Regions from separate parts of the Ciceribacter thiooxidans genome, predicted to be linked through region 1. Evidence: riboswitches for the same ligand, from Rfam matches in the RefSeq annotation. Region 1 holds a riboswitch; each other region holds the start of a gene.
What was found. A riboswitch is a leader RNA that binds a small molecule or an ion and turns the genes downstream of it on or off. The one in region 1 is predicted to bind cobalamin.
Positions count from the first base shown of each region.

Region 1 (3,202 bases):
ACATGTGGATTTCCGGTGCTTGTTCGAAAAGGCGGGACACGTGCGATCCGGAGCCGCGATGACCGACAGACACACCATTCACCGCAAACTGCGCTGTAATCCGCTTCTCCCGGCCCTGGCACGACGGTCGATGCGCCTCCCCGCGCCGCCTTACGAGCACTTCGCACATCTCCTCGTTCTTTCGACTGGGTTATGGCGATTGCGTTCACCGGCGCGCGATGATCTCGTCATCGGTCCCGCCGTGGCAATCCTGCCGCCAGACAACGATCTTTCCCTGCTCGTCGAGGCGGGCAGCGCCGGCCATCTTCTCGGTCTTGCGGACGCGCATCTGGCAGAGACTGTTGACGATCATCCTGAAGGCCACGGCCTCCGGCTTCTGCTGTCGCAGGAGATCATTCGGCAAGACATCGAACGCGCGGAAATCGAGGCTCTCGCTCCGCTGCTCCGGGGTCTTTCCGAGGAACTCGAGCGGGAGCACCCATCCGTGATGGCGTCCAACGCCTTTCTGCAGCTTCTTCTGCTGAGGATCTGGCGCCTCACCGGCGCTGATGACCTCCCGTTCGCCAGACCTGCGAAGACAGGCGACATTCTCCAGCGCTTTCGCCATCTCGTCGAAAGTCACTTCGAGGAACAGCGACCGATCCGATTCTACGCCGAACAGCTCGGCATCACTGCAGATCGACTGCATTCGCTCTGCAGCAAGGCTCTCGGCAGGACACCGATCGAGCTCGTCCACGAACGCACGATCCGCGAAGCAAAGATCAAGCTCGAACGCTCTCCGCGAACCATCCACGGAATCGCAGAAAGCCTCGGCTTCCGCGATCCGACCTACTTCAGTCACTTTTTCAAGCGAAAAACCGGCCTGTCTCCCGCCGCGTACCGGCGGAGCATTGTCGCAAGCGACGGCAGGATGGCACAGGAAGAACCGGCAACCTATGCCGACTGGCCATGACCGATCCGGCACAGTGGATCATGGTCGCAAACTCCCGGAAACAGGATCGCTACACAGCCGAATTCTTCACCGTGGTGAAGACGCAGTACACGCTTGCCTGAGAAGGTACGGCCGGGGGCAACCTCCCCCGGCCTCTGCACAAGCGATCGAGGCGATGTCAGCCCTTGGTGATCACGATGAGGGTCGTGAAGATTACCGGCACGGCGGTCAAGGCCGGCAGGATGATTGCCGGATAGCCGAAATAGGCGATGGCGAGAAGCCAGACCAAAACCAGGTTGAGGATGAAGAGAAGCTTGGCCGTGGTCGGTCCGGTAAAGGCTTCCCTGAGCATCCATCCGAAGACTGGAACACTGTAGACCATTCTTGCGAGCATAACGGATTTCCTTTCCTCACCGGCGACAGCCTTGATTTTCGTCAACCCCCTAGACGCCGTGGAAAGACGCCGCAATGCGGCATTTTGGCCCGCATCCGTTTCCAGCCGATTGCGCGCGCTCGTGTCATCGACTATCACCAGTTGGTCTGCACGAAAGAAGCCCGTGGTTGCGGCCGCATCGGTCCATCCCGCGTCGCTAATCGAACTGCAGATTTATTCAAAACCAGCGATGGTTCCACCCGACGAATACGAAGCGGTGGATGAAAAGGGAATACGGTGAGGATTACCCATCAGGGGCCGAAACCGTAGCTGCCCCCGCAACTGTGAGCGGAGAGCGACGTCCAGCGTGCCATTGGCCGGAAACGGTTGATAAGGCGGACCGAGCCGGGACCCGCGAGCCAGGAGACCTGCCATCGCTTCGGCCACGATTTCCGTGGCGTCTCAAGCAATTCCGCGCGGTGGGCGCGGAGGAAAGGCAATAGAATGCATATTGAAGTTGGAATTATCGATCCGGTTCGTATCGCCCTTGCGAACGCAGCCGCCCTCAGCGTCGTCGCATCCCAGCTGCCGGCCGTCGTGCGCAACCCGCTGGTCGTGCCGAAGGCCCTCGTTTCGGCCGTGGTGTTTTCCGCCCTGATGCAGGCCTGGCACCTGCCGGTCGGTCCGTCCGAACTGCACCTGATCGGCGCGACCACCATCTACATGCTCTTCGGTTTCGCGCCGGCCATGCTCGGCTTCGCGCTCGGCCTCGTCCTGCAGGCTTTCCTGTTCGAACCGGGCGACATCCCGCATCTCGGCGTCAACGCGCTCTCCCTGATGGTACCGATGATCGCAGTCCATTACAGCTTCGGCCGCCGGCTCTTCGACGCCCGGCTCCGGGACCGTTTCAACCTCGGCAAGGTGCTGCGCATCGACGCCGTCTATTACGCGGGCGTCTCGGCGATGGTCGGCTTCTGGCTGATGATCTCCAACGACGCGGTCGCCTTCAGCGACTGGGCTACCTGGGTCGCCGCGTATTTCCCGGTCTTCCTGGTCGAAGCCTTCATCACCTTCACCGCTGTGTCGGTGATCAAGGGCTTCCGCGCCAACGAACTGGTCTCGCGCATGACAGAGGTCGATCGCCTGACCTTCGCCTGAGACCGGCGGGCGGCTGTCGCTGTCACAAACCGAGAAGGCGCATGGTCGTCGGGCCATGCGCTTTTTCTTTTGATAAGAGCCGGCCAAAGCGCCTTGGCTTTCCTTCCGCGGAAGGCCTCGCTTGACAAAACCGGGTGGAAAACTAAGGGTCCGGCGAGGACGACCGGCGTCCGTTCCATGATTTCAGAAGGGCGAGGCCATTGCGCATTCTCTCCGAAGCCTACTTCCCCGAACTGCCGAACTACTATCGTGGCAAGGTTCGTGAAAACTATGATCTTCCGGATGGCCGGCGCATCATCATTTCCACCGATCGGTTGAGCGCCTTCGACCGCATTCTCACCTGCGTTCCCTACAAGGGACAGGTGCTGACGCAGACGGCCCGTTACTGGTTTGAGCAGACGAAGGATATCTGTCCGAACCACGTGCTGGATTACCCCGACCCGAACGTCGTCGTCGGCAAGAAGCTCGACATCCTTCCGGTCGAGATCGTCGTGCGGGGATACCTCGCGGGAACGACGGGCACCTCCATCCTGACGCTCTACAAGGCCGGTCAGCGGGAGATGTACGGAATCCGGCTGCCGGACGGCATGCGCGACAACCAGGTCCTGCCGCAGGCGATCATCACCCCGACGAGCAAGGCTTTCGACGGCGGCCATGACGAGCCGCTGACGCCGGAGCAGATCGTCTCGACCGGGCTTTTGACGCAGAAGCAGTGGGACACGCTTTCGGATTACGCGCTG
Region 1 is NZ_CP059896.1:371,533-374,734, reverse strand. It holds gene H4I97_RS01705 (helix-turn-helix transcriptional regulator) at 59-952, shown strand; gene H4I97_RS01700 (hypothetical protein) at 1,110-1,325, opposite strand; cobalamin riboswitch at 1,539-1,754, shown strand; gene H4I97_RS01695 (energy-coupling factor ABC transporter permease) at 1,809-2,462, shown strand; gene H4I97_RS01690 (phosphoribosylaminoimidazolesuccinocarboxamide synthase) at 2,663-3,202, shown strand, end outside.

Region 2 (3,202 bases), on a different replicon from region 1:
CTGACGCTGAACCGTCCCGACAAGCACAATGCTTTGAACGCCCGGATGATCGCCGAACTCACGAAAGCCGCAGACATCCTCGGCGCGGATGAGAGTGTCCGCTCCGTCGTGCTCGCCGGCAACGGGGCAAGTTTCTGCGCCGGCGGCGATCTCGGCTGGATGCGGGAGCAGCGGGACAAGGACCGTGCCGGAAAGATGCAGGAAAGCCGGGCGCTTTCGGCCATGTTTTCGGCACTCGATGCCCTGCCGAAACCGCTGATCGGCCGGGTTCACGGGAACGCCTATGGCGGCGGTATTGGGCTGATGGCAGTCTGCGACATCGTCATTTCGGTGGGAACCGCCCGTTTTGCCCTCACCGAGACCCGCCTCGGGCTCATCCCGGCCACCATCGGCCCCTTCGTCGTTCGCCGTACCGGCGAGGGCTACGCCCGGCAGTTTTTTTTCACGGCCAAACCGTTCGATGCCACTTTCGCCCTGAGATGCGGCCTCGTCTCCACCGTGACGGAAGCAGAACAACTGGATGCCTGTGTCGAGGCTGAAATCGCGGAGATCCTGAAAACGCGGCCGGGGGCGGTCGCAGCGGCAAAGGCGCTTTGCCTGGAACTCGGCGGCCATAGCCTCTCGGGACTTTCCGAGCGGACCGCCGAATTGCTCGCGGACCGGTGGGAAAGCGCGGAAGCCGCGGAAGGCATCGAGGCCTTCCTCGCGAGATAGTAGAAACTAGACGCCTGAGGAGGAATGTCCTCATCCTTCCCCGGGCGTCTATGAGTTCCAGGTGAATGCCGGTGACGGCCCGGCCTCTGCGCCGCCTATCAGGCTGCGCCGCTGTCCACGCCGGCCTCGGCGAAAGTGGCCATGCCGAGGTGGCATCGTAGGGCGGCTTTCGCGAGAATCGCGCCCAGCACCGCGCCGGTTCCTTCCCCAAGCCTGAGGTCGAGATCGAGAAGCGGTCTGAGGCCGAGGTGGGCGAGAAGTCGCCGGTGGCCCGGCTCCATGGACGCATGTCCCACCATACAATGCGCAAGAGGGTCGACGCCGCTGCAATACAGGGCAAGGGCGGCGGCGGAGCATATGAATCCGTCGAGCATGACCGGGATCGAGAGCAGACGCGCGGCGAGAATGGCCCCGGCCATGGCGGCGATCTCACGTCCACCGAGTATCCGCAGGGCATCCAGACCGTCATCGATGGATTCCCGATGACGTTCGACAGCCTCGGAAATGATCTCGGCCTTTCGTTTTAGGACGTCATCGGAGACGCCTGAGCCGCGGCCACACCATTCGACGGCAGGGCCGCCGAGGAGCGCAAGGCACAGAGCCGAAGCCGACGTCGTGTTTCCGATGCCCATCTCTCCGGGGCACAGGATGCTGGCATCCGGCCGAACGGCGTGCATTCCCGCGTTGAACGCTTTCAGGAACTCGCTTTCCGTCATGGCGGGCGCGTGCAGGAAGTTTTTGACCGGTCGGGCAAGGTCCAGGGGAATGACCGTCATGCTGGCTCCCAGCTCGGCACTCAACTGGTTGATCGCAGCGCCGCCTCTCTCGAAGTTGAGGACCATCTGCTCGGTGACGACCGGCGGATAGGCGGAGACGCCTGCCTCGGCGATACCGTGATTGCCGGCGAAGACGCAGGTTTGCGGCCGGTCCATGGCCGGCGGGTAGCGACCTTGCCAGCGGGCAAGCCAGGCGACGGTCTGCTCGAGCCGCCCGAGGCTTCCGGGTGGCTTGGTCAGCATGCCCTCGCGGGCGGCGGCGGCCTCTGCGGCTCGCGTGTCACCTTGCGGAAGCTGGCTTAGCGCCTTTCGCAAGGAGGCGAGGGTTTCAAAAGACGGGATTGGTTGTTGCCCCGAGGCGAGGCTCATTTCTGCAGACATACGGGTCCTCCACGTGACGCCGATCATTCCACCCTTTGCCATCGGGCGGATTTCGGTTGCGGATCAACTCGTCTTCTGACTTCCAGCATGGCCGGGTTCAGGCACCTTCCCGTCCGGGACCGGACAGTGGCGGACAAAGCCTCCTGAGACTCGTATCTGGTTACAGCGGCGGGACCGTCTCGGAATTTCACCGAGTTCCGTTAGTTGTCGAGACGGCTGTAACCTGCGCGTTGCCTTCAGGCAACGGATGCCGCGGCCATCGTGGGTGGAACGTGGGCGCTTCAGAAGGAAAAATGCCGCGGATCTTTGATCCGACGCAAAGAGACTGCTCTACGTTCCGGCTTCTCGTGCTTTCCCTGGCCGCCATAAGCGATCGTTTACGGAGGACATAGGGGACGCCCATCGAATGATGTCAGAGAACCGACTATTCGCGACTTGTCATCCTCACGAATCTTGGTAGATCGGAATTCCGGCCAACTCGAAGGGAAACGATATGCCGGATTTCTCCACTATCATACTTTTTGCCCTCGCGTGCGTCGTGCTGACCGCCACGCCCGGACCCGACATGCTTCTCATTGCGTCACGCAGCTTAAGCCAGGGGCGAGCTGCGGGATTCCTGACCTATGCCGGTATAGCACTCGGCACATATTGCCATGCCCTCGCAGCAGCGTTGGGACTTTCACAGCTTTTTGTCGCAGTTCCGACGGCATACGAGGTCGTTCGTTGGGCCGGGTGCGCCTATTTGATGTACCTCGCGTGGAAAACCATTCGTTCCGAGGGCGCACATTTCTCTCCTGAGTCGGCCTTAAAGCGATTTTCAATGAAGCGGATCCTCGGCGAAGGTCTGGCAACAAATCTTCTAAATCCGAAAATGGCCCTCTTTGTCTTGGCGTTGTTCCCTCAGTTTGTGCGCCCAGAGGCAGGATCGCTTACTGTCCAAATGCTGGTCCTCGCTACCGTGCTGAATGGAATAGGCCTCATCGTAAATGGTTCGGTTGTCCTTTTGAGCGGGCATATCCGCAGGCGCGTCACGAGTCTGGTCCGATTCAGGAAGCTGCCGCAGTATCTTCTCGCGACAGTTCTTGCAGGTCTGGCTTGCCGCCTCGCATTGGGAGCCAGAAACTAACTGCACCGCACCCGACGAAGTCTGCCGGGAGGTCGAGGTTCGTACTCGCCCCTCCGGCAAGCAAGCTCACAAGTGCATCTTTGGTTCATCCTGACCTGACACGGGAAGGGGCAGGTGGCGACGCGAGCAGTGAGAAAGCCGAGGACGTTACAGCCGGCGCGACCGCGTGGCTCTTCAAAGGCCACCCCGGAAGAGGTTCGCGCGC
Region 2 is NZ_CP059897.1:295,532-298,733, reverse strand. It holds gene H4I97_RS19385 (crotonase/enoyl-CoA hydratase family protein) at 1-714, shown strand, start outside; gene cobT (nicotinate-nucleotide--dimethylbenzimidazole phosphoribosyltransferase) at 813-1,871, opposite strand; cobalamin riboswitch at 1,942-2,070, opposite strand; gene H4I97_RS19375 (LysE family translocator) at 2,365-2,997, shown strand; gene H4I97_RS19370 (helix-turn-helix domain-containing protein) at 3,172-3,202, opposite strand, start outside.
Region 2: another riboswitch for cobalamin. It lies ahead of cobT (nicotinate-nucleotide--dimethylbenzimidazole phosphoribosyltransferase); the one in region 1 lies ahead of H4I97_RS01695 (energy-coupling factor ABC transporter permease).

Region 3 (3,202 bases), 910 kb from region 1:
CTGGGCGCGCTTGGCCCCGCCGGCGAGGTCATACCGGCCAACATCATTTCCAAGGCTCCGTCGGCGGAGCTGCGGCCGAACCAGACCGACCAGGATTCGCTGCCGCCCTATCCGGCGCTGGACGACATCCTCGAATGCCTCGTCGAGCAGGAGATGTCGGTGGAGGAGATCGTCGCGCGCGGCCACGACGTTGCGACCGTACACAGGATCGAGCATCTGCTCTATCTGGCAGAGTACAAGCGCCGGCAGTCGGCGCCCGGTGTAAAGATCACCCGCAAGAACTTCGGCCGCGACCGGCGCTACCCGATCACCAACCGGTTCCGGGACCGCTGATCACGCCGATCCCAGCAAGGAGGCGAGCATGCGCAGTTCCGTCGAGATCTTCGACTGCAAAAGCCGCACCTCGCGGGTCGTCTGGCAGACGGAGGCGCTGGTCGAGGCGCCGAACTGGACCCCGGACGGTGCGCACCTTGTGATCAACGGCGACGGCCTGATCTACCGGCTGCCGGTCGATGGAAGCGCGCCGCCGGAGCCGATCGAGACGGGCTTTGCCGTCGGTTGCAACAATGATCACGGTCTTTCTCCCGACGGCACGACGCTCGCGATTTCCGACAAGACAGAGCACGGCAAATCCTGCATCTACCTCCTGCCGGCCACCGGCGGCGTGCCGCGGCAGGTGACCGCGCGGCTGCCGTCCTACTGGCACGGCTGGTCGCCCGACGGGCGGCATCTCGCCTATTGCGGAATCCGCAACGATGAATTCGGCATCTACACGATCTCCGTCGACGGGGGCGAGGAGCGGGAGCTGATCCGTGGCGGCGGGCACAACGATGGTCCCGACTATTCGCCCGACGGACAATGGATCTACTTCAACTCCGACCGCAGCGGGCTGATGCAGATCTGGAAGATCCGGCCCGATGGCACTGGTCTCGACCAGGTGACTGATGACGGCTTCGCCAACTGGTTTCCGCATCCCGCACCGAAGGGCGACGGGCTGATCTTTCTCTCCTATCGCAGCGACGTCGAAGGTCACCCGCGGGACAAGCAAGTATCGATACGGCGGAAGGACGTCGCGACGGGAGAGGTGGAGACACTCCTCAACCTCTTCGGCGGGCAGGGCTCGCTGAACGTGCCGAGCTGGTCTCCCGACGGCGATGCTTTCGCCTATGTTCGCTATTTCCCCGTCGAGTAAAACCGGATTGCACGCCGTTGGTCTTGCCACGGGCGGCGAACTGTGAACAATCGGCAGCGTCAGGTGCCCGCAGGCAAGGCGGGAGAATCGGGAATCCGGTGACAGTCCGGAACGTGCCCAACGCTGTGTGGCGGATGCCTGTCGCAAGGAACCGGTCTTCCGGTTCGCGTCACTGGCTTTTTGGCCGGGAAGGCGGCGACGGGCAGCGGAAGCCGAGTCAGAAGACCGGCCTGGCAAGATAGACTTGGCCCGCGCGGACGGCGGGCGGTCCTTTGCATTGTTGGGGATTTGACGATGCCGGACGAGCCGATGGACCATATGGTTCGGGTCGGCGCCTTCTCCGTTGAGGAGCGCGCTGCCATTTACAAAGCCATAGAAACCCGCCGCGACGTGCGCGACCAGTTCCTGCCGGACCCTCTGCCGGACGATCTCGTCTGGCGCCTGCTGTCGGCCGCGCACCATGCGCCGTCGGTGGGCTTCATGCAGCCGTGGAATTTCATTCTCGTGCGCGATGCCGAGCGGCGGGAGGAGATCTGGCGCGCCTTCAGCCGTGCCAACGACGAGGCGGCGGAGATGTTTTCGGGCAAGAAGCGTGGCGACTATCGTGCGCTGAAGCTCGAGGGTATCCGCAAGGCACCGCTCGGTATCTGCGTGACGTGCGATCCGACGCGCGGTGGTCCGGTCGTGCTCGGCCGAACGCACAATTTCAGCATGGACCGCTATTCGACGGTGTGTGCGATCCAGAACCTGTGGCTTGCGGCGCGCGCCGAAGGCGTCGGAGTCGGCTGGGTCAGCATTTTCCACGAGGACGAGCTGAAACGGATTCTCGCGATTCCGGAACATGTCGAGGTGATCGGCTGGTTCTGTCTCGGATATGTCGACACACTCTACGGAGAGCCCGAACTGGCGGTGAAGGGTTGGCGGAAGCGCCTGCCGCTCGAGGATCTGGTTTTTTCCGAAATCTGGCAGGATCGGCCGGTCGGCTGAGATCCGGCGGATAGCTGCGGGTATCCGCGCTCTACTGCTGGACCGGCTGCGGACCGGAGAGCGCCGGATGCCTGAGATCGATGCCGCTCGTCTCGCTCGGGAGGAAGACCGGGCCGACCTGTCGCACCTTCTTCTCCGCGGGATCATAGGGTCGCTCAACCGGTAACGACGGCTCCGCCTTCTCGGGAGCCGGCTTGCCGGCCGTCTTCAGGTCGATGACAGAGGAGTTGTAGTCCGGCACGTTTGCGCCGGCCGCCTGCGTCTTCATTCTGCGATAGAATTCGGTGAGGTTGCAGGTGCAGGAGGGTTGGTCGCCCTTGCGGCGGCTCTGGTAGGCGAATGCTGTCGGCGACTGCCGGTAGGGCCTGCCGGTCGTGGTCGAAATCATCTCGCCGCTTTCGGGCTCGGTGACCGACCGGAAATAGAGTTCGGTCTCGATGCCGGGGCACATCTGCCGGCATAGCTCGGCATCGCGCCGGAAGGTAAGCGGCGTGGTGTTCGACGAGATCGGGAAGAAGGCGCCGTCGCAGGTGCGCACGCAGAGCGTCTGCAGATTGCCCGCACCGTTCCGCCAACCGCCCGTCGGCAAGCCGTCCGGACCGAGGCGCGGCGCCACCATGTCGAGATAGGGTGTGCGGGGCGGTTCGGCGGGCGTGACATCGGCCTTCACAGGCTCTTCGTCGCAGTGGTTGGCCTCCATCAGGTCGAGAATCCGCTGACGGACCTCGTTCGGCTGCGTCGCACCGTTTCGCGCGGCATCGCGCCTGTCGACAAGCTGTTGCTTGTCCTCCTCCAGCCGCTTGATCTCGGCGGAAAGCGTTGCGCATTCTGGACGGTTCATCGCCGTATAATCAATGACGCTCGGAGAGCCGCAATGCAGGTCGAAAAAACGCTGGCGAGCCTTGCGGATCTGGAAGTTCTGCCTCGCGATCGCGCTGGAGAAGCGTCGCATCGCGGCGGTATCGCTCACCACTTCCGGCTCGCTTGCGAGGCTTGCCCGCAATCTGTCGCAGGTCATCGATG
Region 3 is NZ_CP059896.1:1,283,476-1,286,677, forward strand. It holds gene H4I97_RS06000 (NAD+ synthase) at 1-333, shown strand, start outside; gene H4I97_RS06005 (TolB family protein) at 362-1,192, shown strand; cobalamin riboswitch at 1,237-1,440, shown strand; gene bluB (5,6-dimethylbenzimidazole synthase) at 1,487-2,179, shown strand; gene H4I97_RS06015 (DUF2865 domain-containing protein) at 2,211-3,202, opposite strand, start outside.
Region 3: another riboswitch for cobalamin. It lies ahead of bluB (5,6-dimethylbenzimidazole synthase); the one in region 1 lies ahead of H4I97_RS01695 (energy-coupling factor ABC transporter permease).

Region 4 (3,202 bases), 1.0 Mb from region 1:
CGGGTTTCGCGCTTCTCGCCGGCCGCCCAGGGACGGTCGAAATAGGTGTCGATCCGCGAGCCGACCGCCTGGATGACGAGCCGCATCGGCTTGCCGGGCACGTCGACAAAGCCCTTGAGACGCAGGATGTCGTGGGTTTCGATGACGGCCCTCAGCCGTTCGACGAAGGCGGCCGGATCGGCGATCGCCGGAAGCCTCAGCGCAAAGCTCTCGAACTCGTCGTGGTCGTGGTGATGCAGGTGGTCGTGCCCCTCACCTGAGGCGTGCGCTGCCTCGTGCTCAAGCTCGTGGTGCGACCTGCGGTTTTCGATATCGGCTTCCGAACCGGCGCCGAGGCCGAGGAGCACGATCGCGGGAACTTCGCCGTTCCTCGCCTCGACCAGCGTCGGCTTGCGGTTGATGCGTCCCGCAACCTCGGAGCGGACTGCCGCGATCCCCTCGCCGTCCAGCAGATCGGTCTTGTTGAGGACGATCAGGTCGGCGCAGGTGAGCTGGTCCTCGAAGAGTTCTTCGAGCGGGCTGTCGTGGTCGAGCGAGGCATCCTGCTCGCGCATGGCGTCGACCCGGTCGTGATCGTCGGCGAAACGACCGGCCGCCACCGCGGCACTGTCGACCACGGTCACCACGCCGTCGACGGTGACGCGGGTGCGGATGTCCGGCCAGTTGAAGGCGGCGACCAGCGGCTGCGGCAGGGCGAGGCCGGAGGTCTCGATGACGATGTGGTCCGGCCGCTCCTCACGTTCGAGCAGTTTCTGCATGGTCGGCACGAAATCGTCGGCCACCGTGCAGCAGATGCAGCCATTGGTAAGCTCGATGATGTCGTCCTCGGTGCAATTGTCGGCACCGCAGCCCTTCAGCACCTCACCATCGACGCCGAGGTCGCCGAATTCGTTGATGATGAGCGCGATCTTCTTGCCGTTGGCGTTCATCAGCATGTTGCGGATGATCGTCGTCTTTCCGGCGCCGAGGAAGCCGGTGATGACGGTTGCCGGGATCTTCTGCTGCAGCATGGTTCAACCCTTCATTTTCAGCGGCAGTCCCGCCGCGACGAAATAGACTTCGGTCGCGACCGACGCGACCATCTGGTGGAGCCGCCCGGCATGGTCGCGGAATTCGCGCGCCATGCGGTTTTCCGGCACGATGCCGAGCCCGACCTCGTTCGACACGAGGATGAGCCGCGCCTGAAGCGTCGGCAGGACCGCGACGAGGCGCGCGCTTTCGGCGGCGACATCGCGTTCGTCCAGCATCAGGTTCGTGACCCAGAGCGTCAGGCAGTCGACGAGCACCACACGGCCCGGCGCATCAATGCGCCGGAGAACGCCGGCAAGGTCGACCGGCTCCTCATGGGTCGTCCAGAGCCCACCGCGGCTTTCGCGATGCAGGGCTATGCGTTCGCGCATTTCGTCATCGAAGGCGCGTCCGGTCGCGACATAATGGCGTTCGAGCCCGCTCACCTCGGCAAGCGTCTCCGCATGCCGTGACTTGCCCGAACGGGCACCGCCGAGCACGAAGACGCAATGGCCGTCAGCCGCGCTCAAGGACGGACCTCCGCAGCAGAGCGCCGGAAAGATGGACACGGGAAGAGGCCGGGCGCGCGGCCCGGCAGAAAGGATATGGAAATGCGGGATCGCACGATCCCGCCGTCACAAGATGTCGCCACGACAACCTCCGTGCTGGCAACGGGGATTTTCCCCAGGATGGGCTTTCAAAGCCCGGCACGGGTGGCAGGTCTCCTGGCTCGCGGTTGAGGCGCCTTGCGCCAACGGGTCTCTCTCGCCTTCCCGAAGCTTCGAGGCGACACGAAGGGCGGACGATTCGTAGAAATAGAGGCGTCCCGGCCCCGGCTGTTCGTGTCGCCACTCCAGTGGCTTTTCCGGTTTCGCCGAAGAACCCGCCGTCCGCTCCTTGCGGACCCGTCACGGATATTCCGGCTCGCCGGATGAAGGACCCTCACCGCTCTACAGTCGCGGGGTCGGCTGCGATTGGCAGGCCCGGCTTGGGTCCCCACCGTCGCATTCCCTTTTGCGTTCCGCTCCGTATCGACGGCGCGGAAACCATCCGAATGAAAAACGCTTAGGCGCAAGCGAAGGTGAAGTCAATTCGAACGGGAGGGCGGCAAGCCGTCCCTCAGCCCATCACTGAAGCGCCGACGGCATGCTCAGCGCGAAGAGCGAGCGGATGCGCGCGGCGACCGCTTCGGCAAGCGCCTCCGCCTCGAAATCCGGGTTTTCCGTTCCGCTCGTAACCGGGAAGGTCGCGCTCGCGACCGGAGAACCGTCGATGACCGAGACAGCGGTCACCGTGACTGTTGCCTCGCTGCGGCGGTTGAGCGGCGAAATGTCCGGCCGGTAGGAACCGATCCGCACCGAGAGCACCACCGGTGGCGCCTCCGGCCGCGGCACGGTCGCAGCGATCGCCGCGGCAATACGGCTGTCGGTGCCGACGATCACCGCCTTCGGCACACGGATATCGGCGAGTACCGTCAGGTCGCGGACGTCATAGACCTTGCGCGGCGTAAAGGCCCCCGCCCCCGCGATACTGCACGACGACAGCAGCGCGGAAAGGAGAAGGGCGATGGCGGCATGGCAGAACCGCAGAAGCATGACAGGCTGATCCGATCCCGATTCGGTCGAAAGAGCCTGTCACCGTTATGGTTAGCGCCGCGTTAAGCGGCAGCCCGCACGGCCCGGAACAGGCGCGCCGCAGCGTCCATCTCCTCGAAGCGCTTGGCCCGGCGGGCCTGCGCCTCCTCGTCGACGCCCCAATGCTCCTCCGTCCAGTCTTCGTCGAGATGGGCGAGCGCCCAGATCTCGGGGACGGAAAGAAAGCCTTCGGCGAAGGCGAGCGCCAGGATCGCCGAACCGGTCAGCGTCGTCACGACGTGCAGCGCCGCGAGTTCGAACGGCGTCCGGTAGGCGCCGAGCGCCGAAGCGAAGGCATCGATTGCCGCCTGTGGCTGCGCCTGATGCACGATGCCGGCGGCGAGAACGAAGCGGGCGCCGTGGGAGGAAGCCACCCAGTCGATCACCCGTCCCCACTGCCGCGCCTGCCGTTCGACGAGTTCCTGCGGCGATTCCGCGTGGTAGCAGAGCAGGTCGTTGCCGGCGTAGCGCACAATATCCTCGAACACGGCATCGACCTGATCGGCGACAGCGTCGATCGCGGTATTGGCAAGCCGGGTCGTCGGCATCGTCGCCGGATC
Region 4 is NZ_CP059896.1:1,399,352-1,402,553, reverse strand. It holds gene cobW (cobalamin biosynthesis protein CobW) at 1-1,010, opposite strand, end outside; gene cobU (bifunctional adenosylcobinamide kinase/adenosylcobinamide-phosphate guanylyltransferase) at 1,014-1,538, opposite strand; cobalamin riboswitch at 1,707-2,074, opposite strand; gene H4I97_RS06560 (hypothetical protein) at 2,136-2,603, opposite strand; gene H4I97_RS06555 (ATP12 family chaperone protein) at 2,666-3,202, opposite strand, start outside.
Region 4: another riboswitch for cobalamin. It lies ahead of cobU (bifunctional adenosylcobinamide kinase/adenosylcobinamide-phosphate guanylyltransferase); the one in region 1 lies ahead of H4I97_RS01695 (energy-coupling factor ABC transporter permease).